One region of the Candidatus Contubernalis alkaliaceticus genome, then DNA from elsewhere that is predicted to be linked to it. Evidence: riboswitches for the same ligand, from Rfam matches in the RefSeq annotation. Region 1 holds a riboswitch; the other holds the start of a gene.

The links. Region 1 has a riboswitch for cobalamin ahead of HUE98_RS13575 (class I SAM-dependent methyltransferase). Riboswitches for the same ligand answer to the same signal wherever they lie in the genome.
Region 2: it holds a riboswitch for cobalamin, as region 1 does, so the genes downstream of both, HUE98_RS10575 (ABC transporter substrate-binding protein) here and HUE98_RS13575 (class I SAM-dependent methyltransferase) in region 1, are expected to answer to the same signal.

Annotation. Positions count from the first base shown of each region.
Region 1 covers NZ_CP054699.1:2,695,839-2,712,436, forward strand. The annotation lists gene HUE98_RS13525 (hypothetical protein) at 306-743, shown strand; gene HUE98_RS13530 (accessory gene regulator ArgB-like protein) at 736-1,359, shown strand; gene HUE98_RS13535 (cyclic lactone autoinducer peptide) at 1,379-1,510, shown strand; gene HUE98_RS13540 (hybrid sensor histidine kinase/response regulator) at 1,534-3,615, shown strand; gene HUE98_RS13545 (ABC transporter ATP-binding protein) at 3,635-5,470, opposite strand; gene HUE98_RS13550 (ABC transporter ATP-binding protein) at 5,470-7,230, opposite strand; gene HUE98_RS13555 (ABC transporter ATP-binding protein) at 7,287-8,978, opposite strand; gene HUE98_RS13560 (ABC transporter permease) at 9,034-9,858, opposite strand; gene HUE98_RS13565 (ABC transporter permease) at 9,900-10,907, opposite strand; gene HUE98_RS13570 (ABC transporter substrate-binding protein) at 11,015-12,637, opposite strand; gene HUE98_RS13575 (class I SAM-dependent methyltransferase) at 12,714-13,601, opposite strand; cobalamin riboswitch at 13,867-14,054, opposite strand; gene HUE98_RS13580 (hypothetical protein) at 14,241-16,112, opposite strand; gene HUE98_RS13585 (efflux RND transporter permease subunit) at 16,109-16,598, opposite strand, start outside.
Region 2 covers NZ_CP054699.1:2,114,796-2,131,393, reverse strand. The annotation lists gene HUE98_RS10635 (acyl-CoA dehydratase activase-related protein) at 1-198, shown strand, start outside; gene HUE98_RS10630 (CBS domain-containing protein) at 378-3,011, shown strand; gene HUE98_RS10625 (site-2 protease family protein) at 3,011-3,658, shown strand; gene trpS (tryptophan--tRNA ligase) at 3,718-4,701, shown strand; gene HUE98_RS10615 (segregation and condensation protein A) at 4,713-5,498, shown strand; gene scpB (SMC-Scp complex subunit ScpB) at 5,491-6,000, shown strand; gene HUE98_RS10605 (DUF2953 domain-containing protein) at 6,068-6,655, shown strand; gene ytfJ (GerW family sporulation protein) at 6,628-7,047, shown strand; gene HUE98_RS10595 (D-alanyl-D-alanine carboxypeptidase family protein) at 7,198-8,337, shown strand; gene HUE98_RS10590 (nucleoside recognition domain-containing protein) at 8,353-8,949, shown strand; gene HUE98_RS10585 (spore maturation protein) at 8,950-9,489, shown strand; gene HUE98_RS10580 (pseudouridine synthase) at 9,623-10,351, shown strand; cobalamin riboswitch at 10,476-10,650, shown strand; gene HUE98_RS10575 (ABC transporter substrate-binding protein) at 10,790-11,749, shown strand; gene HUE98_RS10570 (FecCD family ABC transporter permease) at 11,772-12,806, shown strand; gene HUE98_RS10565 (heme ABC transporter ATP-binding protein) at 12,821-14,080, shown strand; gene HUE98_RS10560 (cobyric acid synthase) at 14,266-15,807, shown strand; gene HUE98_RS10555 (cobyric acid synthase) at 15,883-16,598, shown strand, end outside.

The DNA.
Region 1 (16,598 bases):
CCCTAAACAAAATATGCACACCCCTGCATAAATTAGAATTTAGGGTGCGGATATTTTTTGGCAAAAAGTTGTGCAAAGTTTCAATTAACCACTTTCTTTAGAAGAAAATCGTTTCATTAACAATACTCAAGAACGGGTTTTATTATTTTTAGTGCCAATATGGCAATAATTATATTTATTTTTTATGCATTAGCAAAAAAGGGGTTTTTTGGGGTGAAGTAGAAATATATAATATTGGTATTTTTAACTATATTTTAGGAGATAAAAAAATGAGACTATCCCTATTATTTTGGTTGTGCCATACTTTGCCGGAATCACTGGCCGTAGCCAGCCTGGCGGTAGTTTTATGTGTGGGCAAATTAGAATGGAAGCAAGTTTTCATAATTAGCATACCTTTTGCTTTTTCAGTCTTCCTGGTACGCCTGCTTCCTCTTGAATTTGGTGTTCACTTTATTATTTTAATGATATTGCTTTCAATGCAACTTGCTGCGCAGTTGAAAAAATCTTTAAGTAGTTGCCTGCTAACAGCATTATTAGTAGGTATGATCCTGGCTGTTTCTGAAACATTTTTTATTAATTTTTTTTCATTGTTAACAGGTATTAATATGGACCCGGAAATACATGGCCTTCTATTACACATTTCTTTTGGTTGGGGTCACATAGCTTTTCTATTTGTAATGGCCTTGGTTGTAGAAAAATGGAAAAAAGGCCACTATAAGAAAGGAAAAAAATATCATGGCTAAATACCTGGCTCAGGGAACTGCCGAAAAAATTGGACAATTGGCAGGACTCTCCCCCGAAGACCGAGAGGTAGTGGCTTACGGACTGGATTACCTACTCTCTGGGATCATAGGGCTGACATTGATGCTTGCTATTGGCTTGGCACTGGGGTTCTTTTCAGAAACTCTAGTTATTATTTCTTGCTGGACCTTTATACGAATTTTTGCCGGCGGAGTCCACTGCACAGCACTGTGGCGCTGCACCGTTGTCAATTGTTTAGGGATTACTGCAGCTATATTTTTTACCAAGGGTGTTTATTACTTTTTCCCTACAATCTTCTGGGTTGGCATCTCCGTAATATGGGCTATATCTGCCACCTGGCTGTGGGCACCCAATAACAGCGAAAAACCGGTGAATGAACCAGAGATGCGTAGAAAACTGCGCTTGAGGGCTCTGTTTATGGTTACAGTTATTAGCTCATTGGTTATTTTCGCTTCAAATATTACTGTTGAACCCTGGTCATCTTTAGCTGCAGCAGGGGCTACTGGGCTGGCAGCAGGAGGAATTATGCTTTCTCCCATTGGGTTCCGTTTAGTAAAACGCCTGGATCAAAAACTAGAAAAGCTTAGCCGCTTCTAAAAAAAGGAGGTGAATAATTGTGAAAAGGACACTTATTTTACTATCATCAATGTTGGCTTTTCTGCTGACCCTAGTAGCCAACGCTGGTGCTGCCTCAGCTTCCTGGTGGTTTTCCTACGAACCAGAAATGCCAACCAAACTGAAACGTTAAAGGTATTTAAAGGGGTATAAAAAATGAAAAACTGGCAAAAAAAAAGGCAAAAAAGTCTGGCAGAGGTAAACCTTGTTACACATATTTTGGCTTATTTGGTAACAGTTATAATATTAATTTTCGTAGCTAATTTAAAAGAATATACCTTTTATACTTCAACTATATTATTAACAGGAACTGTATCCCCAGCAGCAGTATTTATCCTGATAGATTATCATTTTTTACAGCGAAAATATCGATACCCGGTGCTTCTATGGTGGAATATTGCCAAACACACCTTACTGTTCATAATAATTACTATGGTGCTGGCCAGTTCCCAGAGAGAACAGGTTTGGCTTTTTGGTTCAATCTACCTGCTGCCGGTAGCCCTCTCCTGTATCGCCCTGGGGAAACGATGGGGAACAGCCTTTGCCGGAGCAGCATCCCTGTGCATTTTCTTCTTGTCCAGCGGTTTAAACTTTACCGGGAACCAGGAATTGGGTATCCTTGAACCAACCCTGGTTCTCGGTAGTATTTTTTTTCTCTTAGCCTGGTTTCTGGGAGGGATCCTGGAAATTGAAAAAGAAAACTCCAAACAGCTCCGGCAGGAACGGGACCTGATCGCCCGTATGATGGATACCAGCCCCGCCGGAATCATGGTGTTAAACCGCTGTGGAAATATTATTTATGCCAACTCCCGGCTAGAACAGATTTTCAAACTTAAAAAAACTGAGCTGCAGAAACTGTTATGGCAGAAGGCAGCCGGTCCAAAAGAAAACAATCCCCACAACCCAAAAGAAGTATTCCAAATAGTTATGTCTGAAAAAAAACCGGCCTATAATTATTCAGGCACTTTAGATGGAAATGAGAAAACAGCTTATGTCTCCATCAGCGGTGCACCGGTTTTTGATGCGGAGGATAACGTTGAGCAAGTCGTTCTCACCGTGAACGATATCACCCAGCAGAAGAAAATAAATGAAGAAATCCTTAAGGCGGATAAGCTGAACTCCATAGGCCTTTTGGCCGGTGGAATCGCTCACGATTTTAATAATTTTATGGCGGTTATTCTGGGCAATATCTCCCTGGTAAATATTCGCAATAAAGATAAAAAAATTAGTGTTTATTTGGAGCATATGGAGAAAGCAGCCCTGCAGGCCGAGGAGCTAACCTGTAAGTTATTTGTTTTTGCCAAGGGGGGCGCACCGATCAAGAAAACTATCTACCTAAAAAATCTGTTAAAGGATACCATCGGTTTTATTTTAAGCGGTTCTGCCTCCATTTGCAAAGTCCAGATAGCAGAGGATCTCTTTCCCATAGAGGCCGACAGTACACAAATCGGCCAGGTAATTAATAACATCCTGATCAATGCCGTACAGGCCATGCCGGAAGGGGGGAAAATATCCTTAACCGCCTGTAACTTAATATTAACAGACGATGAATTAAACAGTATACCCTTATCCCCCGGTGACTATGTATGTATAACCATTGGCGATGATGGAATCGGCATAACCCCCTACCATCTGGATAAAATATTTGACCCCTTCTTCTCCACAAAACCAGGAGGAAGCGGCCTTGGCCTGGCAACCGCCCATACAATCATCCAAAACCACGGTGGTTTGATTCAGGTAGAGTCACAACCAGGTATGGGGACAACAATTTTTATTTATCTGCCTGCCTGTGCCGGTGCCTGCCCGGAAACGGATAAAAATGAAGAACTATATTTCGGCAGCGGCCATATTTTAATCATGGACGATGATGAGTTAGTCCTGAAAACCTGTGGAGAAATGCTGAAGAGCCTGGGCTACCAGGTTTCCTGGGCATACCATGGAGAGGAAGCCATAAGCCTTTACAAAAAATCTGCACAAGAAGGAGACATATTTGACTTTGACGCTGTAATAATGGATTTAACCATACCAGGCGGTATGGGAGGGAAAGAAGCCATCAAGCAGCTCAGAAAATTGAATCCAGCAGTAAAAGCCATTGTCTCCAGCGGCTATTCCGATGATCCCGTGATGGCCAACTATAAAGAATACGGTTTTTCCGCTTGTCTAAGAAAACCCTATCAAATTAAAGAATTAAGCCGAACCCTGGTGAAAATTATGAATAATGAAAAAAGTTTATCATAACCTAAAAATATTTATACTGTTAGTGTTCGCTTTCTACTTTCTCTAAAAACATCTGACTTTCATACAGTTCCCTAAATAATTCACTCTTCATAAGCACCTGTTCCTGCTGACCTGATGCTTCGATATTTCCCTCTTTCAGGACAAAGACCTGATCCGCTAAATCCAACAGCACAAAACGATGGGCTATGATAATACCGGTTCGGCCTTTGAGCATAAGCTTCAGTGCCTTCTTAAGAATGGCTTCGGTAGAACTGTCCAGGCTGGAAGTAGCTTCATCCAGCACCAGAATCCGGGGGTTAGATAGAAACACCCTGACCAGAGCAATTAACTGCTTCTGCCCACCAGAAAGACGCTCACCCCGGCGGCCCACTTTTGTCATGTACCCTTCAGGCAGCTTCATTAGCAGCTGATGAACCCCCAGGGACTCTGCTGCACTAATCACCGTTTCATCAGATGCCGATGGATTACCATAACGTATGTTGTCCATAACTGTAGTAGAAAACAAAAAGGGATCCTGAGGGACAACCGCCAAAATATTTCTCAAGCTCACCGAAGGAATTTTCCTGATATCCACCCCATCAATAAAAATCTGCCCCTCCTGCACTTCATAAAGATGGGCCAAAAGGCTTACTATTGTAGTTTTGCCTGCCCCGGTAAGCCCAACTATTGCTGCTGTGCTGCCCGGCTCAAAATGCATGTTGATTTTTTGAAGCACGGGCCGGTCATTTTCATAGGCAAAACTGACATCCGAGAATTCAACTTTCCCCTCATATTTTATTTGTGTAATTCCATCCTCTTTAATAGATATAATGCCATCAGGTTCCACTACCTGGGGCTTCATCTGCAGATATTCATATATCCTGTCTAGAGAAGCCGCCGCTGATTGAATAACGTTGAACATCTGGCTGATTTCCCGTATAGGACGATGAAATCTTTCCACATACTGCAAAAAAGCTACCAGCAGGCCAACACTTACCAGGCCCCCAGCGGCAAGATTTCCACCGTACCATAAAACTAGGGCTGTGCCCAGGCTGCCGATTAAAAATACCAGAGGGAAAAACAGAGCAAAAATACCCATAGCCCTAAGGTTAGCTTTCATATTATCAAAATTAATTGTTTCAAACTTCTCAATATTTGTCTCCTTGCGGTACATGGATTGGACCACTTTGCTGGCAGTAATGTTTTCCTGCAGCTCTGAGTTAATTTCAGCTATTTTTGCCCTGACCTCATGAAAGGCCTCCCGCAATTTTTTCCCGAAATACACGGTGAAAATATAAATTATAGGAATTGTAATAAAACTCAGTAAAGCAAGGTTTGTATTAAGGGCCAGCATCATCCCCATTATAGCGATGATAATAAAAAGATCGCCAATTAGCTCCACCAATCCTGTGGATATAAGGTCCGATAAAATATTAACATCATTAATCAGCCTGGACATAATCCCACCGGGAGATTGTTTTACAAAAAAGTCCAGGGATAATCTTTCCAGATGGGCAAAGAAATCCTGACGTATTTTAAAAACGACTTTCTCCCCAACAACTCCGGCCAGATATGACTGCCAGTAGGAACCAACCCATAAAAGACCGTTAATTCCAATGTAGAAAAGCGTTAATACCGTTAGCCCATGTAAATCACCCCCGTCAATGTACCTATCTATTCCTTGCATAACCAGGTAAGGAGCAGCGGCAGTACAAACAGTCACCAGCAGTGCAGCAGCCAGAGCACCCAACAAACATGGATAGTGGGGTTTAAGGTATGCCAGGAAAAACCGTAAAGCACCGGTATTCAAGTTAGAAAATCGAAAGTTTTTTTCCTGACGGGAGGAATACTTCTGAAAGAATCCTTCTCCTTTCATTATACCTGCCCCCCTTCCCAATAATTGTCATCACGGGGAAAATTTTTGTTCTGCAGAAAATGATTATAAAACTTATCATACATTCCTCCTGAACCCAGGAGTTCTTTATGACTACCTGACTCAACCACCCTGCCCCGGGAAAGCACCAGTATTTTATCTGCATTCTGTACTGTCCACAGCCGGTGAGCTATTATAAAAACTGTCCGGTTCTTGACTACTTCCTGCAACGCTGTATGTAAAGCTCCCTCTGTTTGTGCATCCAGCTCAGAGGTGGCTTCGTCTAAAATCAGCAGCTTTGGGTCCGTAAGAATCACTCTGGCCACAGCCAGCCGCTGCCTTTCCCCGCCGGATAAGGTCATCCCCCTGGTGCCCACCAGAGTCTCATAACCCATGGGTAGAGTAGAAATATAGTCATGAATCTGGGCCAGCTTAGCAGCCCTTTCAATTTCTGCAGAAGAAGCAGAAGGTTTACCATAAGCAATATTTTCTCGGATAGAAGTATTAAAAATAAAAGCATCTTGAAGCACAACGCCAATTTGCTTTCGCAAACTTTCCAGAGTAACTTTTTTAATATCATGGCCATCAATTAAAATTCTGCCCTTTTCTGGATCGTAAAATCTAGTTAATAAATGTACCAGGGTAGTTTTACCGGTACCCGTAGGCCCCACCAATGCAATTGTTTGTCCAGGTTCTATGGTAAAATTTATATCCTTTAATATCTGATTCTTGCCGTCATATGAAAAGTCCACGCCTTCATAACTAACCCTGCCCTCTACCGGGGGCAGGGAATAAGCATCAGGAGCATCTTTAATATCGGATTCCCAATCCAATACCTCCAGGATTCGCTTCCCTGCTGCAGCTGACTGGGTTACTATCCCCACCATTCTTCCACTCATGCGGATGGGCCTGACCAGCATCCCCATATAAGTTATGAACCCCACCAGCACACCCTGGGAAACCCGCCCCTCTATAACTGCCCGGCCACCGCTCCACAAGGCCACCGCAGTAGCCAAGGCGGTTAAAAATTGTACATAAGGCTGCCACAGCGCTGATATTTTTAACACACCCAAAGTAGTTGAAAGATACTCTTTGTTTTGCTTCTTGAATTTATTTAATTCATGCTCTTCGCTGCCGGTTAACTTAACCAGTGTAATCCCCATTAAACTTTCTTCCAGAGTACTGCTCATTTTCCCTAACTGCTTATATATCCTGGAATAAGCTGGATGAACTTTGCGGGCATAAGTTAAAATACCATGGGCTATGGCCGGTGTAATTAATAAAAAGGCTAATCCCAACTGCCAATCCCAATAAAACATGACGGCCACAATTCCGGTTATAGTCATTAAATTAGCAGCAATATTGACCAGGGCAAAACCAAAAAAATTATTCAAGATATTGGTATCTACCGTAAGCCGGGACATGATATCCCCGGTGCCGGCACCGTCAAAAAATGAAAAAGATAATTGGTTTAAATGACGGTACATGGTATTACGCAGCCGAAAAAGGGAATTCTGCCCCACATATTCTGCCAGATATCGGGCCCCAAAATTAAAAACAATCTGCAGGAGAGAAAACCCGATAATAGCCAATGCCGCCATCCCCAGTAAATTTTCCCTTCCTGTTAAAATAAAATTATCTATAGAGTAACGAATTACCCAGGGGGAAACCAGGCCGGAAACTGTTGACAGAATTATCAAAAGTAGCGTTAATGAAAGCAATAACACAGAAGGTCGGGCCAACTTCAAAAGTTTGTATAACATTATTTTAAGCCTCCAATTATCTATGTAAGGTAAACAATAAGGTAAATCAGATTAATTTAAACCAAATCTCTGAAGGACTCCCTCAATAGTTGTTTTGTATAAACGTGTTCCGGGTTTTCAAATATTTCAAAAGATACACCTTGTTCCACAATTTCCCCTTGATACATAACATAAGCTTTATCAGCAGCTTTCCGGGCCAGATGCAGATCGTGGGTAATATATAACATAGCAAACCCCTGCTTGTTTTGAAGTCCCTTGAGCTCTCTTAAAAGGTTAGCCTGGGTTGAAGGGTCTAGCATAGAAGTCACTTCATCGGCAATTAACAATTTGGGCTTTGTTACCAGTGCCCGTGCAATGGCCAAACGCTGACGCTGTCCACCACTTAAAGTGTAACAATAACGATTTAAAAAATCTTTAGAAACGGGCAATTGGACCGTCTCTAAAACCTTAATTACCTCTTCTTCTCTTTCTTTTTTACTGCCCCATTTAATTATGTCCAGGGGTTCTTTCACCACTTCCAGCACACTCATACGATTACTTGTGGCAGAAAAGGGATCTTGGAAAATTATCTGCATCCCCTCCAGCATCTTGGTGACCCATCTTCCCTCCACCTTTTTGTTTTTAAAATATATCTGACCCGCATCTGCCGGTAATACCCCTGCTAATATATGAGCCAGGGTAGATTTGCCGGAACCGGATTCACCTACCAAAGCTATAACTTCACCGCTTCTTACTTCCAGGCTGACGTCATTTACAGCCTTAATTTCCATATCTTTCATCTTATATGTCTTTCTAATGCCCACAGCCTGGAGAAAGGTTTCAATGCCTCCTTTGTTACACGCTACCATGCGTTCCAAAGCTACATATTCCAGAGAAGGCCTGGTATAGCTGCAGCTTTCTTCCCCCTGGCAGCAGCGGGGATAAAAAGAACAGCCCTCTAAAGAGCTTCCTAAGGAAGGTTCTCCTTCAAGCCCCCACAGGTCCTTGTATTTAAAAAGATTAGAAGAAGAATTAAGCAGGCCCCGGGTATAACAATGCATAGGGTTCTTAAGCACTTCCGAAGTAATTCCCGTCTCAATTACCCGTCCGCAGTACATGGCTATAACCCTGGAAGTAAGATTTTTAACTACTCCCAAATCATGTGATATTATAACCATTGTAAAGCCCAACTTTTTTTGTAAGCTTTGCAGTAACTGTAAAATCTCATTTTTACTTAAAGGGTCTAAGGCAGTAGTAGGCTCATCAACAATTATTAATTCCGGGTCACAGGATAAGGCCATGGCCAACAGCACTCGCTGCCTCATCCCCCCTGATAGTTGATGCGGGTAATGTTTCCTCCACTGCGGGTCCAGCCCCACCATTTCTAATAGCTTTACTACTTTTTGGTCAATCTCCACAGAAGAAAAGTTATAATGAGTTTTTAATGGCTCTCCTATTTGCTCTTTTATGGTAAGTACGGGATTAAGTACCTCCAGGGAATTTTGGAATACCAGGGCAATATCTTTCCAACGGTACTTCCTCATTTCACTTTCCGGCAGCCCCGTCAACTTTTGTCCGTTGTAAATCATCTCACCTGCGACGACACCCTCCTTGATCAGGCCCATAATACCTAAGGCCAGAGAACTTTTACCGCACCCGGATTCCCCAATAATCCCCACACTCTCTTGTCTTCTAAGCTGCAAGGAAAAACCATCAACGGCTTTTACCGGCGGATGCACACAATCATAGGTAATAGAAAAGTTTTTCATTTCCAATAAATACTTACTTTCAACAGTCAAATCGGCTCCTCCTTCAAGAAAATTGTTAACTCCTAATGCGGGGGTCAACTATTCTTTCCAACTCACGACTAATAAAAGCCAGGGAAATTACTATTATCGTTAAAGCTAACCATGGATATAGCAACCACCACTTCCAAAATTCTGTATAATATATTCCCCGGAAACTGGTAGCATGATTGATAATTAAACCCCAGCTTTTGGATGTAGGGTCTCCCAAACCCAAAAAAGAGAGTCCCGCTTCAGAAACAATGGCCCTCCCTGTAAGCCTGATCATATTCACTGCCAACAAAGGAAAAACTTCCGGAAAAAAGTGTTTCCTCATCAGGTACCAGGCACCGGCACCATATGTCTCCGCTGATTTGATATAACTATGTTCCTTTAACATCAATACCTGTGAACGGACAATTCTAGCGGGGAAAACCCAGGAAAACAAAGCCAACACTAAAATAATATTTAGAAGACTGGGCCCCAAAAAAGCGGCCAGCACAATCATCAGCGGAAAATCCGGCAGCACTATCATCACATCAATTAACCTCATAATCACCTTATCCATCCACCCGCCCAGGTATCCTGCAATAATACCTATAAGGCCGCCACCCAGAGCTGCCAAAAAAGCTGCACCAAAACCTATGAGCAGACTGACCCTGGCCCCATAACAAATTTGAGCCCAAAGGTCAACACCCAAATCGTCGGTGCCCAGAAGGTGCACTCCTCTCGGCGGAGAAAGAGCTGGACCCGAGGTAAAGTTATGAGGATGAATTGAGATATAAGGAGCAAAAATAGCTGCCAAAAAGATAAGCAAAATTAAAAAAAGGCTTGCTTTCCCCAGCAGGGAAAACTCATCTACCATTTTTAATACTTTCAGCAAAAATTCATGTATTGCGGCCACAATTAACCTCCATGTTTCTTACTATAATCGTTAACCCTTGGGTCAAGCTTCCTGTAAACAATATCCGCAAAAAAATTAGCTGATAAAACAAGCAGGGTAACCACCAGAAAAATACCCTGTATAACATGATAATCATGGCGCCTTACCGCTTCTCTCATTAAAAGCCCCAGCCCTGGATAAGCAAAAACATTTTCTACTAATATAGCACCACCGATAAGGGTTCCAAGGCTTAAGAATACACGGGTTACGATAGGAAGCAGGGCATTCCTTAAAGCATGACGAAAAATAATACGCTTTTGGGGAAGCCCTTTGGCCCAGGCAGTACGCAGGTAATCCTTTTTCAACACCGTTGTCATACTGTTTCTGGCAAGCAGATACATGCCGCCCATCCGGGAAATGGTTAAGGCCATAACCGGTAAACAAGCATGGTGTAAAATATCTAAAAGATTTTCCCACCAGCTATCATAGTTGGCAAAATGCGTTATGGCCCCTGCCAAAGGGAATAGTCCCAACCCGGCGGCAAATATAAACAATATAATAAGACCCAGAAGAAAAACCGGAATCTCTGCTAAAACAATTAATTGAAAAAACAAGAGCTTGTCCGGCCATTTCTCCCTATACCAGGCGGATATGCAGCCCAGGATAGTACCAATAGCGGTACTTAACAGTAATGACGAAATTACCATAAAAGCAGTCCATCCCAGCCGGCGTAAAACAATCTGGCTCACCTGCTCCTTGTAATAAATGCTGTATCCTAAATTTCCTTGAAGCAATTCCCCCAGATAGGACACATACTGCTGACTCATCGGTTTGTCCAGGCCGTAGTAGCTGAAAAAAAACTCCCGCTGCTCTTGGGTCAGGACAATTTCCTCATCTGCAGGGCCATCTGAAGAAATTATTAGGAAAGGATCACCGGGTATTATCCTGGGTAGAAAAAAATTTAAGGTAATCACTATCCAGATTGTTAATGCATATTCCAAAAACCTTAAGGGGGTCTTTTTCTGCCTCACGTTATAATCCTCCATCTATTGACAATATACTCATCTTAGCCGCTTCAATGATAGTCTGGAAGCAGACGCCCTGACAATAATTTATCTTTACATCATTATTAAATCATTTAATCAGCCACAAAGTTCAGCCGGTGATCATTATGATAAGTTTCCAGACTCCAGCCGTCATATACCGATGGGCGGTGCACAGAAATGTCGTTTCTATAGTAAATAGTAAGCTTGGGCAGCTCTTCCGCCACAATCTGCTGCAGCTCCTCCATCAGTTTCCTTTTTCTTTCTAAATCTGTTTCTTTCTCCTGAGCAGAATACAACCTGTCCACCTCGGGGTTACTGTAACCTATTACATCTGCTGTGGTAGAGGTAGCCCTGGTCTCTTCTTTAATAGTGGTAACTTCTGAAAGATTTTCTACGCCACCGCTGCCATTGATACAAAGTTCAAAATCCCCCTCCTCAAAGCGGGCGTCCCTGGTCATATTGTCGGTTACCTGGACATTAACCTCTATACCTATGAGAGCAAGCTGCTGCTTAATTAACTCTGCAATGCGGACGCTGCCATCGTCAGCCAGCAGCCGGAAACTCAGCTTCTCACCTACACTATTTTCCCTTATCCCATCTCCATTGTTATCTTTATAGCCCAGGCTGTCCAAGAGTTCTTCTGCCTTCTGTCGGTTATAGGTATATTGAGGCACTTCAGCGTTGTAAAGTTCATTACTGGGGTGTAAAACCCCCGGGTTCCCCGGCACCGCAGCCCCCCGCTCCACCATATCCACCAGCTCCTGACGGTCAATGGCATAAGCCAGGGCTTGGCGCAAAGTTTTATCAGCCAACTCCGGCCGCTGGTTCATATTGAAGTAAAGCCGATAAGACCAGGTTGTTTCATACTGCATGACCCGGTACTCCGGGTTATTTTCAAACTTGGGCAAAATATCAGGGGTGGCACTGATACGGTCAACCGCTCCCTGCTCGAAAGCCATGATATCCTCACTCACCGGAATAAGCTCGATGGCCTTAACTCTGGGCTTACTCCCCCAGTAACTTTCATTTTCCTCAAAACGATAGGTGCCGTGCTCTTTGCTGTAATCGGTTAACCTGTAAGGCCCTGTTCCCACCACAGCCTCAGAGGCAACAAAATTATAGGGGTCAGTGACTTCTTCCCAGATATGTTTAGGAATAATGGTAAAACTCCGCATATTTTCTAAAAAGAAAGGATCCGGCTGTTCCAGTTCAACCTTTACCGTCTTGTCATCCACGGTTTCCACTTTATTTATGGAAGAAAAATCAGCAACATTAACCGGGGGAAACTGATTTTGATATTCATAACTGAAAACTACATCATCAGCTGTCAATTGCTGGCCATCCTGCCACTTTGCCTCGGGCTGAAGGGTTAAAGTATAGACCAGGCCATCTGGACTAACCTCCCAATCACTGGCCAACCTGGGCGAATCGTTTCCATCAGCATCACTATTTAACAGAGTATCAAAAATCAGGCGCATCTTACGGGTTCCAGGGCCCCTGGGATAATGGGCATACGGACTGGGATAACCCCAATCTCCCCCGCTCAACTTAATCAAATCAACCTGCTGTTCTTCATCTTTCTCCTCCTGCTGCTCTTCACCATTGGCTGCATCCTGTTTTTGAGCATCATTTACTTGATTTGTTCCACAGCCAAATAAAAGAAGACCTGCGGAAATAATCAGTGCCAAAAATAATAATAAGTATTTCCTTGACATTTACGCCACCTCCCAATTTTATGTGTTTATGCAAATATTCTAATTGGACAAAAGTAACATGCCTAACAAATTATTTTTACAGCTTAATCAATAACTGACCCTGACGGACTGTATGCTCCTGTCTAAATATTCCATTTACCGCCTTATTATTAACAAATTCTATTATTCTTTCATCCTCTTTAAAAGGATCCTCCACCCCATACAAAAGCAGCTCTTCTTTCAAGGAAGACACTGCTTCCTCCGGGGTATTTTCCTGCATCCGCTTTTCCTCCCATACTTCAAAACTCATTTGAAAACCCCTGGCATAAAGAAAGTTAAAAATGTAAACGATATTACCGGGCCAGGAGGGAATTGTTTCGCCATACAGAGTCTGCCAGAGTTCCGACAGGGCATCGTTCTGCCTCTTACCAGCATGACTACTAATAAAACAGTATTTTTTGGCACAGCGCAGTGCTTTATCGATAGTATCCCTGTTATTTATCCCTGGGCTCATGGAAGCAAAAACCAGGTCAAATTGTTGTTCCAAATTATGTTCTTCCAGGTTAACTTCCTCCCAGGTATCTTGAATTACCCTTATATTGTTTATTTTATTTATTTCAATCTGCTCTTTTAAAAAAGTCACCATGGCTTCTGCCGGCTCCAGAGCCACCACGTCCTTCACTCTCCCGGCAAAAGCCTGGGCAAAAGCACCAGGCCCGGCCCCAATATCCAGAACCCTCATATTGTCAAAATTTACTCCCTGGTTTTCCAGCCAGTTAAAAACCCTTCCTATCCTTCTCCTGCCTTTTTCTCCCGTAACATTTTTCTCAAATTTTTTCGCCCTTTTATTCCAATGGTTTACCGTATCTTTTAGACTTTTCCTTTTTCGTCGCAATAAAGATTCTTCCCTGGCCCTGTTCCATATCTCCTCCCAAAGTTCAGGGCTGTTGATTTGATGATTAATTTGAATCTGCTCATTTCCCACATCATTTTCCTCCTTCTTGTACCTAGAAAAAATTCATACTCTACTAACTTGTAACCACAAAAAAAACCAAAAATACCATAACCATGGTACCTCTGGTTTTCCAGTCAGTACGGTCTTCAACTTTAAATAATATTTAAACTGTCTTAAACCTAAAAAATAAATAAAAAAATTCCTCATTTTCTTCATTAAAAATTGAGGAACCTTAACCTAAACCTATATAAATCAGTTTAGCAATATGCAGCACCCCTTTCCAGCGAAGAAGGCAATCTGTGTTCTGCTTAAGGCAGGTTTCCTGACTTACGGATCAGTGTCTGTTTCGGCCTTCCCAGATTTTAGTCCGGTGGCATTTAAAAAACATACTCCCCGCTTACAGTGGCGCGACCATCCAGGATTTACACCTGGTTCCCTATTATCCTCAAAAAAACTAGAGGCACCTTGAAGCAATACTTTATTAAATTATAAAACATGGAAAAATAATAATTTCAAATAAATTTTTTCCCACCCAAACTATAATAATTATAATATAGAGTCACCTGATTTACAATAATTAAATTATTATAATCTGTATGCACTCTATTAACAACTTTTTGTTTTCAGCACTTCTACATAAGCTTTTCGCAAAACAATAATGTTAATCGTTTAGAGTATTCCAAAGAGAGCCAAGATTCTCTGCCACAAGGTTTGCTCAACAGGCTCAGGCGTTTCAGTTACTTCATTCTCCTCAGCTTGAACCCCATCAGTCATCATCACAAATTGTACCAAATTAACCTCGGTATTCTTTGCGGAAGTAAACGATACCATTTCGAAATCACCGGGTATAAAATCAGACATAAGATTATCAATTTCTTCCTCAATTTTAACATCCATATCTGAGGTTTCCCGTCTCAATTCAATAGTGCCATGAGCAAAGTCCTGCATACCATCGAACAGGGAATTTACGCCCCAGTTTAAATCTGCGCTTCCGGCAACCACATCATTAAAACCACTAGATAGCCTGCTGTATCCATCATATATTGCCGCGGTTCCAGATAAATATTGCTCTATTCCACGATGAAACACCCCATAGTTCATAGTCAGTTGGTCAATCCCATCTTTCAACTGCAAAATACCACTGACCATTTCATTTAGCATAACAGGCATAGCTTGAATTGTATCATCAAATTGCACATATTGGGACGCTAATGCACCGGCACCCGAAGCCAGGCCTGGATTTTCCGCTGTGCCGCTGCCGCAGATTCCGGTTTTCAATCCTGTTACCAATTGGTTATTAGCGGACAATAGTCCGACAATCATAGTGAGCTGCTGAATTTGGTGGGCGTTAGCTTCGGGATTGGCATATAACGCCTCTATTTGCTGATTTAAGGAGACAATAGTGGCTTCATTAGCCTGCTTGAGACCGGGATAAGCACCCCCGGTTTGTTGACTGATAGCTGCGTCAACTTGGGAAAAACTTCCCTGTAAAGCATCCAGCCCTCCGGACAATTGATTGATTCCACCCAAAATAGCAGAAGAACCTTCTGTTAATTGACGAAAATCCATGTCGGCAGCGTTATAATCGGCTAAACTACTCTGTATGATGGTCAGTGCATCTAAGATTTGCTTTGAACCGTTTTCCAATTCAGCATTACCGCCGGTCAGCTGCCTGAGGCCATTCTTCAAATCCTCCATCCCCCCTTGCATATCCTGCAAGCCGCGATGAAACTGGTTAGATCCGTCTTTTAGGCCTCCAGTACCCTTCGCTAACTCCTGAGCACCTTCATCCAGTTCTTTTATGGCGTCCTGCAGTAAGGAAAGGTCGCCGGTAAATCCATGGATATCGGGCAAATCAAAGCTCATGGAAAAAGGAATGCCGCTGATTTGTATCCCCGCCATCTTAAAATCAATTACATCCATGGAAACGATATACTGTCCATTGACCCCGGGCATTTTAACAAAATTAATGATTTTATCCTTCCCTGACATTGCAATGGTGGCATTTTCCGCCTCAATAGCTTTGCAGCGGTCGGTATCCAGTGTCATAGAAATCTGCAAAGAATAATTCTCTACAAAAACAGGATTTGCATATGAATTATCTTTAATAGTAAGCTCAATCTTTAGTTTTCCAGATGCACCTGATATCTCTTCCGCTGTAATAGGCACGCCATCCAACTGGTAGCTGACTGCTACATTCCATGGTAATTCCGCTTTCTTAAGATTCCCTTGATAGTAAAACTTTCCCTTTGGGGCAATAATATTGACGGCATTGTCTACCACTGAAAGTTTATCTGTCGTGGTTAAGTTATGTACTTCTTCATAGTCGCCATAATCCACAAATTGCCCCCCCTGGTTCAGTTCAAAGCTGTTGACAGCATAGGCACTTATTACTGAACCATCGGAAGAAAGTTTAACATAGATTACTTCTTCTTTGGGCGGTTGTATTTCAAGCTCCGTCGCTAAAATATTTGCCGGCATAATGCTCAGCAGGATTCCCACTAAAACAATGGCAGCTGTTTTTTTACATACTTGTCTCATCCTTCTATTTCCTCCTTATGAGCTGTTTTTACTGTGGTTTTCTGAATAATCTTATCAAACAAGATTAGCATTCCCGGCAGTACCAATAACACCATCCCGGCGGACAGCATGGCTCCCCGGCCCAGAATAGCACCCATTTGACTAATGATTCCATTGCTGGAGACTAAACCCAACATAAGCCCCGCGATGGTTAAAATGCTTGCGGGAGTAAGAATTGAAGCCGCTGTATCGGAAATCGTCCTGCCTGCAGCACTTCGTTTATCCATAATTTTACGATTCCATGTGTATTGTTGTGCAAATAAGATGCCATAATCCACAGTAGCCCCCAATTGCACAGAACTAATAATCTGATAACCAAGATAATTAAGGGGATAACCGGCAAAATAGGGAATACTCAGATTCAACCAGGTTGCCCCTTTTATTGCCAAAAGTAAAACTATAGCGATGGATGGGGAGCGGAATGTCAAGAGCAGCACCAACCCAATG
Region 2 (16,598 bases), 580 kb from region 1:
ATTCTTCCCTTTACCTGCACCCCGGAGATTGTTGCCCAGAGCATTCTACCGGAGGTCAGTAAAGATTTTCAAATTCCACTGCTATCCTTCTCTATGGATGAACATTCAGGAAAGGCGGGAATTCAGACCCGCTTGGAGGCATTTTTAGACCTGCTGGAACAAAAGAGGGAGAAAGAAACATTGCAGGGAGCCGTATAAAAAATTTTTTTAGTTCTCAACAGGCTTTTTTTTAAAATTCCAAATAAAACAAGTTCAGGCGGAGATACACTGGTGGCTGGAGATACACTCAACCTGAACTTGTTTTAACTATATTTTTAATTTTGCATATATATGGTATAATGAAGGGTGTGAAAAACACAAGAAAAGAGGCGCTGGATTTGCGGGTAATTACTACCCACACCAACACAGACTTTGATGGGTTCGCCAGTATGGTGGCGGCCAGCAAACTATATCCCGGTTCCACCATGGTTTTCCCCGGCCGGGTTAATGATAATGTTAAGGAATTTACCTCACTTTATAAAGATGTTTTTGAAGTAAAAAAAATATCCAGGATAAACCTGGATAAAATTGATGAATTGATTATTGTAGATACGCAGCAGTCCTCCAGGTTGGGAGCTTTGGCTGCCTGCATTGAGAGGATTCCACGGATCATTATATTTGACCATCACTCGGTTTCTTCGGAGGAGGCAATCGAATCTTCAGAACAATTTGTTGACAGCACCGCTTCAACTGTAACTCTGTTGATGGAAATAATAATCAGGGGAGATATAGAGATTAATCCTTTTGAAGCGACTCTTTTTGCTTTAGGGTTATACGAGGATACCGGATGCTTTACTTTTTCAAGCACCAGTGTAAGGGAAATAAAGGTGTTAAAATACCTGGCTGAAAGGGGTCTGGATTTTAACGTTATTCGGGAATTTATTGGCAGGTCATTTTCTGAAAAACAAAAATATTTGTTGGAAATGCTGCTGAATAATACTGAAGTTTATGAGTTAAAAGGAATCCGGGCGGCTCTGTCTACCGGGGAAACTAAAGATGATATCCGTGGACTTTCTGTGGTTGTGTCCCAACTAATGGATATTCAAGATGCAGATTTAATGGTAGCAGCGGTGAAAATGGGGGATAAGTTTCATCTGGTAGCCAGAAATATTTCAGATCGAATCAATTTAAAAGAAATTTTGAAGGCATATGGCGGCAGGGGCCATGAAAACGCAGCCTCTGCAGTAATAAAAGAGTTTGATCTAAAAGGATTTAAGGGTAGGCTTTTAAAGGATATAAACAGGCTGATAAAGCCCTCAATAACTGCTATGGACATCATGTCTTTTCCAGTCCGCAGCGTATCACTTAAAGATACTGTGGATGATGCCTGGTGGATGCTGGTGAAATATGGACACAGCGGCCTTCCGGTAGTACAACAGGGAAGACTGGAAGGTATCATCTCCAGGAGGGATTTGGAAAAAGCAAAGCATCACGGATTGGGCCATGCCCCGGTAAAGGGATTTATGTCTAAAAAAGTACAAACAGTTAGGACGGACACCCCTTTTAAGGAAATTGAAGAGATTATGGTAGAATATGATATTGGCAGACTTCCGGTTGCAGACGATCGTGGTAAACTGCTGGGGATTGTTACCCGCACCGATGTATTAAAAACCCGTCATAATAAAAAGAATCATAGGGGGCAATTGGGAGGAGGACGGGGGAAACAATTGAAAAATTTTGATGATTTAAACAAACTAATTAACACCAGGCTTCCAAAAAAGATTCAGGGACTTCTTTTTTTATTAGGGCAAAAAGCGGACAGTCACGGATGCCGGTTATATGTTGTAGGTGGTTTTGTCCGGGATTTAATATTGGGTAAAAATAATTTTGACATTGACCTGGTGGTGGAACCCAATGCCATTGATTTTGCCCGGGAGCTAAACAGATTTTTAGACGGTCGAATTATTATTTACGAACAGTTTGGCACAGCTAAAATTATTTTAAAGGACGGGTTGAGGCTGGATTTTGCAGCAGCCAGGACGGAATTTTACCTACAGCCCGGAGCGGTACCTCAGGTTGAGTTGAGCAATATAAGACAGGATCTTTACCGCCGGGATTTTACAATAAATACGCTGGCTTTTCAGCTGAACATTGAACAATTTGGATTGCTGCTGGATTTTTTTGGCGGAGTTTCCGACCTGGAACAAAAAATCATAAGGGTGCTTTATAACTTGAGTTTTGTGGAAGACCCTTTGAGAATTATAAGGGCGGCTCGTTTTGAACAGAGGCTGGACTTTAACATTGAAGAGGAGACACTCTCCTTTATCGAAAATTCAATAAAAACTAAAGTTATAAATAAGGTGAGCCGAGATCGGTTGGCGGAGGAAATTAGTTTAATTTTTAAAGAAAAAGAACCCCACAGGGTAATAATGAGGCTTCAGGAATTTAAACTTATTCCCTATTTGTTTCCTAAACTAAATTTTGAGCCGAAACATTTTAGACTGTTGATGGTAGTTCAAAAAGTTTTGGAGTATTTTATAAATGAAATAAAAATAGTAAAAATTAATCGGTCTATTCCGTACCTTTGCGCCCTTTATTATTATAATGATAGTAAGGATTTGACTTCTATTTTATATCAGATGAAACTTAAGAAAGAAGTCAGGGAAAACGTACATTTTACCTTGGAGAAAACGCCTGAACTGTTAGAAATTCTTTCTAAGCCGAATATTAAGCCCAGCCGGGTGTATAAGCTGCTGGAACCGCTTCCCTTAGAAAGTATGATTTTTCTAAGTGCCTGTTCTGATAATATGAGGACCTGGGGATATATAAAAGCATATCTGGAAAAATTCAGCAGCGTTACTCCCTATATAACGGGAGAGGACTTAAAAGAACTGGGGTATTCTCCGGGCCCCCTGTTTAAAGAGGTGCTGGAAGAATTGAAAATGGCCAGGCTGGATGGCCTGGTAAAGAGTAGAGATGAAGAAGTTAGGTTGGTTATTCAATATATGGCCCGAGGGAAAGGGGGAGACTAATGTTTCAATTAGATATGGGAAGTATGCTGGTTAGAATTCCAGCACTTTTAATAGCTATTACTTTTCATGAGTATTGGCACGGCAGGATGGCGGATAATTTGGGTGATCCTACCCCACGATACCAGGGTAGGCTATCATTAAATCCCTTGGTACACTTAGACCCCATAGGAACCTTAATGCTCTTTTTTGTGGGATTTGGCTGGGCAAAACCGGTCAATGTCAATCCCAATAACTTCAGGGGTGATAAAAAAACAGCTATGCTGAAAGTGGCTGCGGCGGGACCAGGTGCAAATTTCTTTCTGGCTTTTGTAACTATGCTGGTGCAGGGGCTACTTTTTATTACCATAAGGAACCAACCATTTTTTATGGCTGCTAACCAATTCGCAAATTCCTTGGTTACCTATAATATCTTTCTGGGGGTCTTTAACCTTATTCCTATTCCACCCCTGGACGGGTCAAAGATACTGGCAGGGATTCTTCCATACCGTTACCAATATTATTATCGGTTATTGGAGCAGTACGGTTTCCTGATTTTAATGCTGTTAATTATTACCAGAACTTTGACAGCCATAGTCATACCCGTGGCATTTTATATCCAATATTTTATGGCATCCATCATTACTCCTGTTTTACAAATGTTTTTATAAATTAATAACTTAACTAAAACCCACAATTATTCTGAAATTTATGATACGGAGGAAATCAAATGCAAAAAAAAGGTGTTATATTAAGCGGAATGCGTCCGACCGGACGGCTTCAGTTGGGAAACCTGTTGGGGGCTCTGGATAACTGGGTAAAGCTTCAGGAGGAATATCAGTGTTATTTTTCCGTGGTGGACTGGCATGCTTTGACTACTGATTATGAAGACCCTAAAAGGATACGCAGTAATGTACAGGAGATGGTGGTGGACTGGCTCAGTGCAGGGCTGGATCCAGAAAAATGTATTATTTTTAAGCAGTCTGAAGTCAAAGAACACGCAGAGCTTCATCTTCTTCTTTCCATGCTTACCCCACTGTCCTGGCTGGAAAGGTGCCCTACGTATAAGGACCAGTTGATTCAGTTGAAAGAAAAAAATATTGCCACCTACGGTTTTTTAGGGTATCCGCTGCTGCAGGCGGCAGATATTTTAATATATAAGGCTAATGCAGTCCCTGTGGGGGAAGACCAGGCACCTCATATAGAATTGACCCGGGAAATAGCCAGGAGATTTAATCACTTGTACCAGGAGGTTTTTCCCGAACCCAAAACTCTGTTAAATGTGGTAAAGCTGCTTCCGGGAATTGATGGCCGTAAGATGAGTAAAAGTTATGGAAACACCATCCATATGTCTGCCAGCCCAGAAGAGATCAAGAATAAGGTAAAGCTTATGGTCACGGACCCCCAAAGAATTCGAAAAGATGACCCGGGAGATCCTGAAGTTTGTACTGTTTATGCTTTCCATAAGATATTTAACTTGGAAGAAATCGAAGATATCGGGGAAGTGTGTAGAAAAGGAGCTATTGGCTGTGTGCAGTGCAAAAAGATGCTGGCTGAGAAAAAGGCTGAACAACTGCTGCCTATCTATGAGAAACGACAGGAGCTTTTGAAAAAACCGGAGTATATACAGGAAATATTAGATCAGGGTCGGGTTAAAGCAGGACAAAAAGCCAAAGAGACCATGCAGGAAGTAAGAGAGGCCATGATGCTTTAAGGGAGGATTTCATGACTTACAGGGTAAAAACGTCTTTTTTTGAAGGTCCTTTTGATCTGCTTCTTCACCTGGTGAAAAAAGCGGAATTGGATATCTATGAAATATCCGTAAAAGAAATAGTCCAGCAGTACTTGGAATATGTAAAAAGAATACAGGAATTTAATACAGAACTAGCTGGAGATTTTCTGGTGATGGCGGCAACCCTGTTAAAATTAAAATCTCAAAAGATACTACCTGAGGCTGAAGAAGAGGATGAGCTGATGGATGAAGAAATATTGTATTCCTCAGAACAAGAACTATTCCAGAGGCTGGCAGAATATAGAGTCTTTAAAGAAAAAGCAGAACAGTTTAAAATATTGGAGGAACAGGAACAAAAGCATTATTCACGGTATCTAGAAGATTCACCTCAGGAAGAGTCATTTCAAGTTGAAGAGTTTGAAAATATGTTGAGTAAAGTAACCCTGGGGGATTTGAGAGATGTTCTGGAAGCTGTTTTGAACAAGATGGAAGAGGAAGACCCGGAAGTTATTTTGCCGCAAGAAATATCTTTAACAGAAAAGATGGCGGAAATACTAAATTATCTTTCCCTAAATCATGGGAAAGCAAAAATACAGGATCTCTTTGAAAGCCAAAGACGACGCCCGGCATTGATTGTTACCTTTTTAGCGGTTTTAGTTCTCATGAAACTTAGAAAAATCTCTGTGCATCAGCAGTATACTTTCGGTCCCATATTGTTGGAATATCGTGGTGAAGCAATTGATGGGGGAGAAGAAGAAAGGTGGGAGGAGAGTGGTTAGACAAAAAGCTCTTTTAGAAGCTCTTCTTTTTGCAGCGGGGAAGCCGCTGACCATAAAAAAAATAAAAAAAGTAACCGGGTGGAAGAATCAAGAAATCAGATATATATTTGAAGAGCTTCGGTCCGATTATGTAAAGAGGGAAAGCGGACTGGAGCTGAGAGAAGTGGCGGGTGCACTTTATATGAGTACCGGTGAATATTATGCACCCTTTATAAAGAAACTCTTTGCGGGACGGGAACGGCCGGGGCTATCTCAGGCGGCTTTGGAGAGCCTGGCTATAATCGCTTACAAGCAGCCCATAACCCGTTTGGAGATAGAGGCCATCCGGGGAGTTAAAGTGGAAAAAATCTTAGATAGGCTTCTGGGGAAGAACCTGATTCGAGAAGTGGGTAGAAAAGATTCTATTGGGAGGCCTATTCTTTATGGCACCACCCGGGAATTTTTACAGCATTTTGGTTTAAAAAGTATATCACAATTACATTCGATGCAGGAAAATAATTAAAACAGGGGATAGTTTTTTAAAAATATTAAAAAATATAATTAAATACAAGAAAAGGGAGGCCGGTAATATGATACTCTATTTTACTTTGTTCTCTCTTTTTTTATTTTCTTTATTATTTATTATCATGGCTCCAGTACGTATAAACATAAAATATCTGCGGGAAAATAATAAAGAAAAAATAAGGATAAAACTTATATTGTTTTGGGGATTGGTAAAGTTTAATTTACCTTCTTTAAGACGGCCAAAGGGCAGTCAAAAAAACAATAAAAAAACAAAAGCTCAGGCATTTTCTTTAAAAGCCCTTACAGATTTAATATTTTTGTTGAGGGAGATGAGAAATATAGTTATATGTGATAAATTTTATTGGACTACTGCCTTTGGCCTGCCTGATGCTGCACAGACCGGAGTCTTATCCGGTATAATTTGGGGCATAAAGGGCAATATATTGGCTGTAATAAAATGGTTTTTTATATTTGAAGACCGGGATCCGGAGATAGAAGTAAGACCTGATTTTAAAAACGCTCATCTTTTGGTAGAAATAAAAAGTTCATTTAGATTTTATCCTTACAGGCTGTTGAAAGCAGGAATAAAGATTGTATACCAAAAAGTAAGGGGAGGTGCATTTAATTGGAAGATCATCCAATCCAGGGTTTGATGAAGACAGCCATGGAAAGTTTAAAGGATATGGTTGAGGTAAATACTATTGTGGGAGATCCCGTTGAGACTCCCGATGGGAATGTAATAATACCCATTTCCAGGGTTTCATTTGGTTTTGCTGCCGGAGGCAGTGAATTTGAAAATACTGAACAAAATGATTCTGGGGGAGGAAATGGAAATAAAAATAAGCTTCCCTTTGGTGGGGGCAGCGGCGGAGGGGTAACGGTACAACCGGTAGCATTTTTAGTAGTTGGACAGGGGCAGATCCGTCTGCTTCCAGTGGATAACAATGTTCTTTTAGACCGATTGATAGATATGGCTCCTCAGCTTATGAGCCAGCTGCAGAACGTAATTCATAAAGATAACCAGAATCAAAATTATAAAATCTAAAATTATCATGTAGTGAATATAATAGGTTTTATAGGATTTAAAATGCCGGCCTTTTATCTAATAAAGGGCTTTTTTTTATTGTACAACATTCTTCATAAAATATGGGCTGCTTGAATAAGTATTACCCAAAAAGAATAAGGAGGTAGCTGTTTGTTTAAAAAGAAAGGGATTATAATATTTTTTTTAATTATCTGTATAAACCTTTCGGTTTGTCCTGCGCAGGCCTTGACCAATGATCAAGTAACGGCACAATCTGCTGTTTTGTTAGATCAATCTTCCGGCAGGGTTCTTTTTGCTAAAAATGAGGGGGAAAGGCTTCCCATGGCCAGTACAACCAAGGTCATGACTGCGCTTTTAGCTCTGGAAAAAGGTGATTTAAACAGTCGGGTGGTGGTAAGTAAGAGAGCGGCGGAGACTGAGGGTTCCTCCATATGGCTGGAGGAAAAAGAGGTAAAAACCCTGGAGGAACTGGTGTATGGCTTGATGCTCAGGTCAGGAAACGATGCTGCTGTGGCCATTGCAGAGCACCTGGCAGGCTCTGTGGAAGATTTTTCGGTAATGATGACCGAAAGAGCTCAGGAGCTTGGAGCTTACAATACACAGTTTAAAAATCCCCATGGTCTTGATGATGAGGAACATTTTACTACAGCTTACGATTTGGGGTTGATTACTTGCAGAGCTTTAGAAATACCAAAATTTAAAGAAATTCTTATCACCAAGGAGAAAAAGATAACCTGGCCCGGTCATGAATGGGACCGTTATTTAAGAAATCAAAATAAGCTTTTGGAATTGTATCCCGGGGCAGACGGTGTGAAAACCGGATGGACCACTCCTGCCGGTCCATGTTTTGTGGGCTCAGCCACCCGGGATAAATGGCAGCTGGTTGCAGTAGTTCTCAATTCCAATAATATCTGGGAGGATACCAAAAATCTGCTGGACTATGGGTTTGAAAACTGGTCTCCCAGTGAACTGATGGAATATCAGCAGTTTATTAAAACCGTGGAGGTAGAGGGGGGGGATCAGGATAAAGTAAGGTTGGTGACCGCTGCCAGTTTTACCCTCCCTTTGGAAGAAGAAGAGGAAGAGCTGGTTGAATACAGGGTACTGGTAGATAAATCTGCTTTAAAAGCCCCTATCAAAGAAGGGCAGGTTTTAGGTGAAATAACAGTGATCCTTCAGGGGGAAGAGCTTAAGAGTGTCAATTTGTTAGCGGGTGAATCCATTAATAAAAAAAATGTCTTCATTACTCTTTTTAATTCATTTAAAAAATGGCTGGTTCATGCTATTTAGATTGGAGTGTTTTGATTGATCAACCGCCTGTGGTTTTATTTAATGCTTATAGGTATTGTAACTGCCGGTTTTTTTGGAAGAATAAGCATCGTACCTGAAGTAATTTTTTCTGCAGCGGAGCAGGCTGTAAGCATATGCATTGGGTTAATCAGTATAATGGCATTTTGGCTGGGGATAATGCGAATTATTGAGGAATCCGGTCTAATCAATGTGATTATTAAAATCTTGAGGCCTGTGGCAGCCTTCTTGTTTCCGGGAATTCCCAAAAACCATCCGGCTATGAGCGCAATTTTAATGAATATGAGTGCTAACCTTTTGGGTATGGGTAATGCGGCTACTCCCTTTGGATTGAAAGCGATGGAAAAAATGCAGCAGCTGAACCCTAAAAAAGATACGGCTTCCTTAGATATGTGCACTTTTTTGGCCATCAATACCTCCAGCTTAACCCTGGTTCCGGCTACAGTGATTGCCCTGCGTTCTGCCACAGGTTCTATGAATCCTACGGAAATTATCGGCACTACTCTGATTGCCACAGCTACCTCCACTACCGTTGCCATATTATTTGACCGGGGTTATCGCTTTCTTGAAAGAAAGAAAGGTGGAATGTCTTAGATGTTGGGAAAAATGATAAGTATCATATCTGTATGGACGATCCCGGCAATTATATTGATAACCCTGGTATATGCCAATATTAAGGGGGTTAAAGTTTTTGACGTTTTTGTAGAGGGAGCTAAGGAGGGGTTTGATACCGCAGTAAAACTGATTCCCTTTTTGATTGCAATGCTGGTGGCTATTACTCTCTTGCGAGAGTCCGGTGCCATGGATGTTATCACCCATTTTTTAATGCCACTTTTTAATCTTTTAAGTATTCCATCTGATATTCTTCCCCTGGCTATTATGAGGCCTGTCTCCGGCAGCAGTGCCCTGGCTATTACTACAGAAATTTTGCAGAATAAAGGCCCCGATTCTTTAGTGGGAAGGATTGCTTCTACCATGATGGGCAGCACCGACACAACCTTTTTTGTATTAACAGTTTATTTTGGCAGCGTAGGCATAAAAAAAATCAGACATTCATTGACGGTGGGACTCTTGGCAGACATGGCCGGCTTTTTAGCGGCTGTATTAATATGCAATAAAGTTTTTGGGGGGTGATCTTACCTAACGCTACCTTAAAGATTTAAAGGATTTATACTAAATTTCGTGGTAAAATATATAAATAGGTTTAGATATGATGCTGGAATTGAATTTCAACATACTAATTGAGGATGTAACGGAGGGAGAAAGATTGAGGCTGCAAAAATACCTGGCCCTGGCGGGAGTCGCTTCCCGAAGAGCCAGTGAAGAGTTGATAAAGAAAGGGCAGGTGAAGGTAAATAATAGGGTGATCACAACTTTAGGGATAAAAATTAACCCTGAAGTGGATGTTGTTAAGGTTGATGACACCCCTGTTCTTTATAAGGAGAAAAAGGTTTACCTCTTATTGAATAAGCCTAAGGGGTATATTACTTCGGTAAATGACCCTCATAATCGGCCTACCGTCATGGATTTAATTCCAGGAATCAAAGAAAGGCTTTATCCTGTAGGCCGGTTGGATTTGGATACTGAAGGACTGCTTCTGTTAACAAATGACGGCCAGTTAGCTTATCGGATTACTCATCCCAAATACAAGATAGATAAGAAATATCTGGTAAAAACTGTGGGGATACCTTCTCCAGAAAAGATAAAAAGTCTTGAGAAAGGTGTTCTATTAACAGAGGGTAAGACTTCACCTGCCAGAGTTAGAATTATTAAGGTGGAATCTTCCAGAAGGTGGGCTTGGGTAGAGATTATAATACATGAAGGGAGAAAGAGGCAGGTCCGAAGAATGTTTGAGTTGGTGGGCAATCCGGTAACCAGGTTAGAAAGGATACAGCTTTCTTTTCTTACTTTAGAGGGCTTAAAAACCGGGCAATATCGTCACTTGACTTTGGAAGAAATCAGACTTTTAAAGAGAGAATTGGGGATTTTAGGGTAAAGAATAATGGGCGGGATTAACAACTAAACTACTAAGTGGCAAGTAAAGTGTTTGATATATTTTTTTGTTTTAGGGGTTGTTGTATTGGAAACTGACTGATATAATAAATTCAGTTGTTTAAAACTAAATAATAAAATAATCAGGTGCCTATAACGGATAAAAGGGAATCGAGTTCAATGCTCGAGCGGTCCCGCCACTGTAACCCGGAGCGACTTACCATAACCACTCTCTTGTGTTTGGGGAAGGGGTAAGGAGCGGTGAAAGGAAGCCAGGAAACCTGCCTGATTATGGAACGTACTGTTTGCTTTCGAGGGAAAAGGAGGTGCGTAAATAAGATTCTTTTATTTCTCGGCGCTGAAGGCTGAGTTTTTTTGTTTTATGGAAGGGTTTAGGTGTTTAATAATTAATTGAATATAAAATTTAAGGGGGTTTACTGTTTTGTTTAATAAATTATGGTTTAAAACTGCATTTGTCGTTATTCTGGGGATTTTTGTTTTAGGCAGCTGTTTTGGTTGTGCAGCTGAAGGTGAAGATCCTGTTACCGATGATAAGGATATTGTCACTGAGGAGAAGGAAAACCAAGAGGCCCTAACATTCCCTATAACTATAATAGATATGGCCGGCAATGAAGTTGTGATAGAAAAGGAACCCGAAACCATTGTTTCTCTCCGGCCCAGTGCAACGGAAACTCTTTTTGCCTTGGGGTTAGGTGATAAGGTCATCGGTGTAACAGAATTCTGTTATTATCCCGAGGAGGCTAAAGGGAAAGAAAAGGTGGGGGATTTCATAGTTAATGTAGAAAAGGTAGTCTCCTTAGACCCTGATATTATTTTTACCTTTGAACATTATGATGAAGCCGTAGATACTTTAAGAGAACAGGGATATGCTGTTATAGATTTAGATTCTAAGACCTTAGATGAGGTGCTGCATTCCTTTGAACTGGTGGGCAAAATTACCAACACATCTGATAAGGCAGAAGATTTGATTGCAGAAATTTCTGCCGACATTGATGAGATAAAAGAATTTACTTCAAATCTGGAAAATGATGCTAAGCCTAAAGTATTTGTTATGTTGGATACGGAATCCCTCTACTCTGTAGGCAGTGATACATATCTAAATAATTTAATTGAAACAGCTGGGGGCATCAACATAGCTGCAGATGTAGGTGCAGGCTGGCCGGTCTTGAGTGAAGAAAAAATATTTGAGGATGATCCAGATGTGATCATTTGCACTCATCCCATGAAGGAAATAGTTATGGCTCGGGATAATTGGCAGGATTTAAAAGCCGTGCAAAATGAACAAGTTTATGACGCAGATGGTGACCTGGTCTCCAGGCCTGGCCCAAGGGTTGCTTTAGGACTTAAGCATATTTTAGATATAATACATCCCAACAGATAACAGAAGAAAGGGTGCTAACACCTTGAACTTTCGTCCCTTAATAATTGTCTTTCTGGTAATCTTGGCCGTCTTTTCAATTGTGGTGACTACTACTATTGGGGTAGCGGAAATATCCTTTATGAATGTAGTCAGGATGGTCATAAATAAAATCACATACTTCGGTCAATTTATTCAGGAGGACTGGCCTTCAACCTGGGAAACTATTATATTTAATATGAGGCTTCCTCGGGTGGTACTGGGATTTATCGTTGGAGCCTCTCTTTCTATTGCTGGGGCAGCATTTCAGGGGTTGCTTCGCAACCCCCTGGCTGACCCTTACACCATTGGAGTTTCCAGCGGTGCAGCCCTGGGGGCTACTCTGGCCATGTTCATACAAAACAGTTATGGATTGAGTTTTTTTGGCGGGATACCTTTTTTTGCTTTTTTAGGAGCTTTAGTGGCTTTATTTTTTGTATACAACCTTTCCCGGGTGGGGAACAGCATACCTGTGGTGACCCTGCTTCTGGCCGGTGTAGTGGTCAGTTCCTTTCTTTCGGCGGTAATATCACTGCTGATGCTCTCCTCAGGGGAACAGATTCGGGGGATTTACTTTTGGCTGGTGGGGGGATTAAGCATGAAGACCTGGTCCCATGTGATTATGGTACTACCCTACGTGATTATTGGATCTTCAGTAATATTTTATTGGTCCCGGGACTTGAATGTAATTTTGCTGGGGGAAGAGGCAGCCTCAAATTTAGGGATTGAGGTGGACCGAGTTAAAAAAATAATTTTGGTAGCCGCTTCTTTAATTACCGGTGCGGTGGTTTCCGTCAGCGGAATGATTGGATTCGTGGGGCTGATTATTCCCCATGCGGTCAGGATGATTGTTGGCCCTGATCATCGAATATTAATACCTACATCAGCATTGGTGGGAGGCATCTATTTAATTTGGGTGGATTCCCTGGCCAGAACCATGATGGCGCCTATTGAAATGCCTGTGGGAATTATAACTGCTTTCTTAGGAGCTCCGTTCTTCATTTATTTACTTAGAAGTAAGCGGAAAGAATTTCGCTTTTAGTAGGAGGAAGACACATGTCTGTAAATTTAAAAGTGCATAATTTAACTTTTTCCTACCAGTCCTCCCCGGTTCTAGAAGGTATTAATACGGAGATAAAAAAGGGTGATTTTGTTGGAATTATCGGGCCAAATGGTTCGGGAAAGTCAACCTTGATTAAAAATGTCAATGCTTTGTTAAAACCGGTGGAGGGAGCCGTATTATTGGAGGATGAAGATATTTCAAAAATGTCCCGGCAGAGAGTTGCCCGGTCCATGGCGGTAGTTCCTCAGGACACTTCTGTAGGGTTTGATTTTTCGGCTTTTGAAATCGTGATGATGGGGAGGGTTCCTCACTTAAGTAGGTTTGAAAAGGAGGGCCCAAAGGACGAAAAAATTGTGCGGGAAGCAATGGAGGTTACTAACAGCTGGTCCTTAAAGGATCGTTCTATTACGGAGCTCAGTGGTGGGGAGCGTCAGAGGGTAATTATGGCCCGGGCCCTGGCCCAGGAACCCCAGATTATTTTACTGGATGAGCCTACAGCTTTTTTGGATATTTCCTATCAGACGGAAATTTTTGATTTAATGAGGGAGCTGAACCGGAAGAAAAACATGACGGTTATTGCTGTCCTGCATGATTTGAATCTGGCTTCTCAGTACTGTGATTATCTTATACTTTTAAAGGCAGGGAAAATATTTAACATTGGGACGCCTTCCAATGTTATGACTGTAGAAAATATTCAGGAAGTATACGGCACCAAAGTTATTATAAGTGAGCATCCTATAAATGGCACCCCTTATATTTCGCTGCTCCCAAAACGCAGCAGTGCAGATAATAATGTGCCTCCAAAAAAGATTCATATAATAGGGGGCGGGGGCAGTGCCAATCCTCTGACCAAACTTTTCTATTATCTGGGTCATCACATTTCTTTGGGGGTGTTAAATGGTAGGGATACGGACTGTGAGACCGCCAGAAATCTGGGGCTGAAAATAGTAGAGGAACTTCCATTCTCACCGGTGAGCCAAGAAAAACATCGGGAGAACCTGGAGGTAATCAAGGGAAGCGACCTGGTGATTTTGGCCAATGTTCCCTTTGGGAAGGGAAATGTAAGGAACCTGGAAGCCGCTTTGTTTGCCCTGGAGGAGGGAATTCCGGTGTTGATTTATGATGGAGTGGATATATCTCGTAGAGATTTTACCGGCGGTGAGGCTGCCCAAATTTTTCATCAGATGAAGGAAAAAGGCGCCAGGGAGATTAACCTTGAAAAAGAACTATTAGAACAATTGGAAAAAATCTAAATGATTTCTTTGAATACGGAGAAGCCCTTTGACAAAGGGTTCCTTTTTATCTACAGATTTAAGGCTAGATCATCTTTTTTGCCAGCTTCATCCTTCGAGGAAAAGGGTGTGCTTTATCACCTGTTTTTTTCCTGAGAACAGGTTTTTTGTTTTTAACAAAAGGAAAAGGAAATGAGGGGTTTTACTTGACAGGTGGAATTATGCTGCAGGGAACTGCGTCCAATGTGGGCAAAAGTGCGGTAGCTACAGCTCTATGCCGTATATTTAAACAGGATGGAATCAAGGTTGCTCCCTTTAAGGGCTGGAATATGGCTTTGAATTCATATGTAACCGCAAATGGTGGGGAAATTGGCAGGGCCCAGGGGGAACAGGCCATGGCCTGTGGGATTGAAGCCACAGTGGACATGAACCCGGTTTTGGTGAAGCCTAAGGGGAATGGAGAAGCCCAGGTAATAATCCGGGGGAAACCCTGGAGAGATAGAAAGGTCGGGGAAAAGGAAGAGGAATATCAACGGGTCTGTAAAGGAGCTATCGAAACTTCATTAAAGGAACTAAGAAGCCATTATGATTATTTGGTAATTGAGGGGGCCGGCAGCTCTGCGGAAATTAATTTACGTCAAAATGATCTTGCAAATATGCTGGTGGCCAGGATGGCGGATGTTCCGGTGATTTTAATAGCAGATATAGACCGGGGAGGTGCCCTGGCATCGGTAGTAGGGACCATGATGCTGCTTCTGCCTGAAGACAGGAAAAGGGTGGCCGGTTTTATTTTCAACATGTTCAGGGGGGATTTGAGCATTTTGGAACCAGGCCTTCGCATGGTAGAAGAGAGGACTGGAATCCCGGTAGTGGGGGTAATACCATATATGCGGGGGTTGAATCTGGCTGCTGAGGACGGTGTTTCCCTGGATGACACCAGGCATTCCCAGGGACTTGGCGGAGACAAGGATATTGAAATAACCGTTATCAATCTTCCCCGAATATCAAACTTTACCGACTTTGATGCATTAAAAGGAGAACCCGGGATTCACCTGAAGTTTATCAAGCCCGGGGAAGAGATTAGACAAACCGATGCGGTGATTATTCCCGGTTCAAAGAACAGTGTGGCAGACATGATTCATTTGACAAAAACCGGTTGTGCCGGTCAAATTGTAAACGCTTTTGATAGAGGTGTGCCCGTGGTAGGGATATGCGGCGGGTACCAGATGCTGGGGTTAGAACTTCGGGATCCTTTTAATACGGAATCTTCCTATGGTACGGTAACCGGGTTGGGACTTTTAAATACCATCACATCCTTTAACCCTGAAAAACAGACCTATCAGGTAAAGGCTGAAGTGAAGGCCTTAGCACAACTGCTGCCGGATCTGGAGGGGGAAGAACTTTCAGGATATGAGATACATATGGGCTCCACCCGGCTTTTTGAAGAAAACTGGTCAGCGCTGCTGATTAAAGAGCGTTCCGGCCGGGGAATTTCTATTAATGATGGAGCTGTAGGGAAAAAAGGCTTTGTTTTCGGCACCTATCTCCATGGAATTTTTGATAATGAAAACTTCCGTCATTCTTTTCTTAAACACTTGTATAAAAATAAGGGTTTAGTTTCTTCTGTTCAGGGGGGAATTTCTTTTTCCCAGCGGATCAATCAAACCTATGATTTTCTGGCTGATACCGTCAGGGAAAATATTGACCTGGACTATATAAAGAAATTAGCCGGAATTACTAATAAATAAGAAATGGGGATAAGGCATGAGGAAGGGTAGGGAATATTAAACATATCGTAAATTTATCAACAATGGAGGCATGTCATGACAGGCAGGGCATTGATGGTTCAAGGTACCGGATCTGACGTGGGGAAAAGTGTAATAACCGCAGCGCTGTGTAGAATATTTGTTAGAAAGGGATATCGGGTTGCCCCCTTTAAGGCACAAAATATGGCTTTAAATTCCTTTGTTACCCTGGAGGGGGGAGAAATAGGCCGGGCTCAGGCTGTTCAAGCGGCAGCAGCCCGGGTAGAGCCCTCAGTTCATATGAATCCGATACTGATGAAGCCCCGGGAGGATACCTCAGCTCAGATTATGGTACACGGTCATTCCATAGGAAACTACAGCGCTCAGGAATATATTGAATTAAAAAAAAGCCTGATACCAAAGGTGAGAGAATCCCTGGATTTTTTAAAACAAAATTACGACATAGTGGTTATTGAGGGTGCAGGAAGCCCGGCGGAAATTAACTTAAGAGAACATGACCTGGTAAATATGACCACAGCTATAGAAGCGGAGGCTTCGGTACTGCTGGTGGCAGATATTGACCGGGGTGGGGTTTTTGCCTCTATTGTAGGGACCTTTGCCCTTTTGGAAGAATATGAAAGGGATATGATCAAAGGTGTAATTATTAATCGGTTTAGGGGACAGGTTAAACGGCTTAAACCCGGATTGGATGAAATGGAAAGATTGATAAAAAAACCGGTAATAGGAGTTATCCCATACTATACAGATTTTCATATTCCTGAAGAGGACCGATA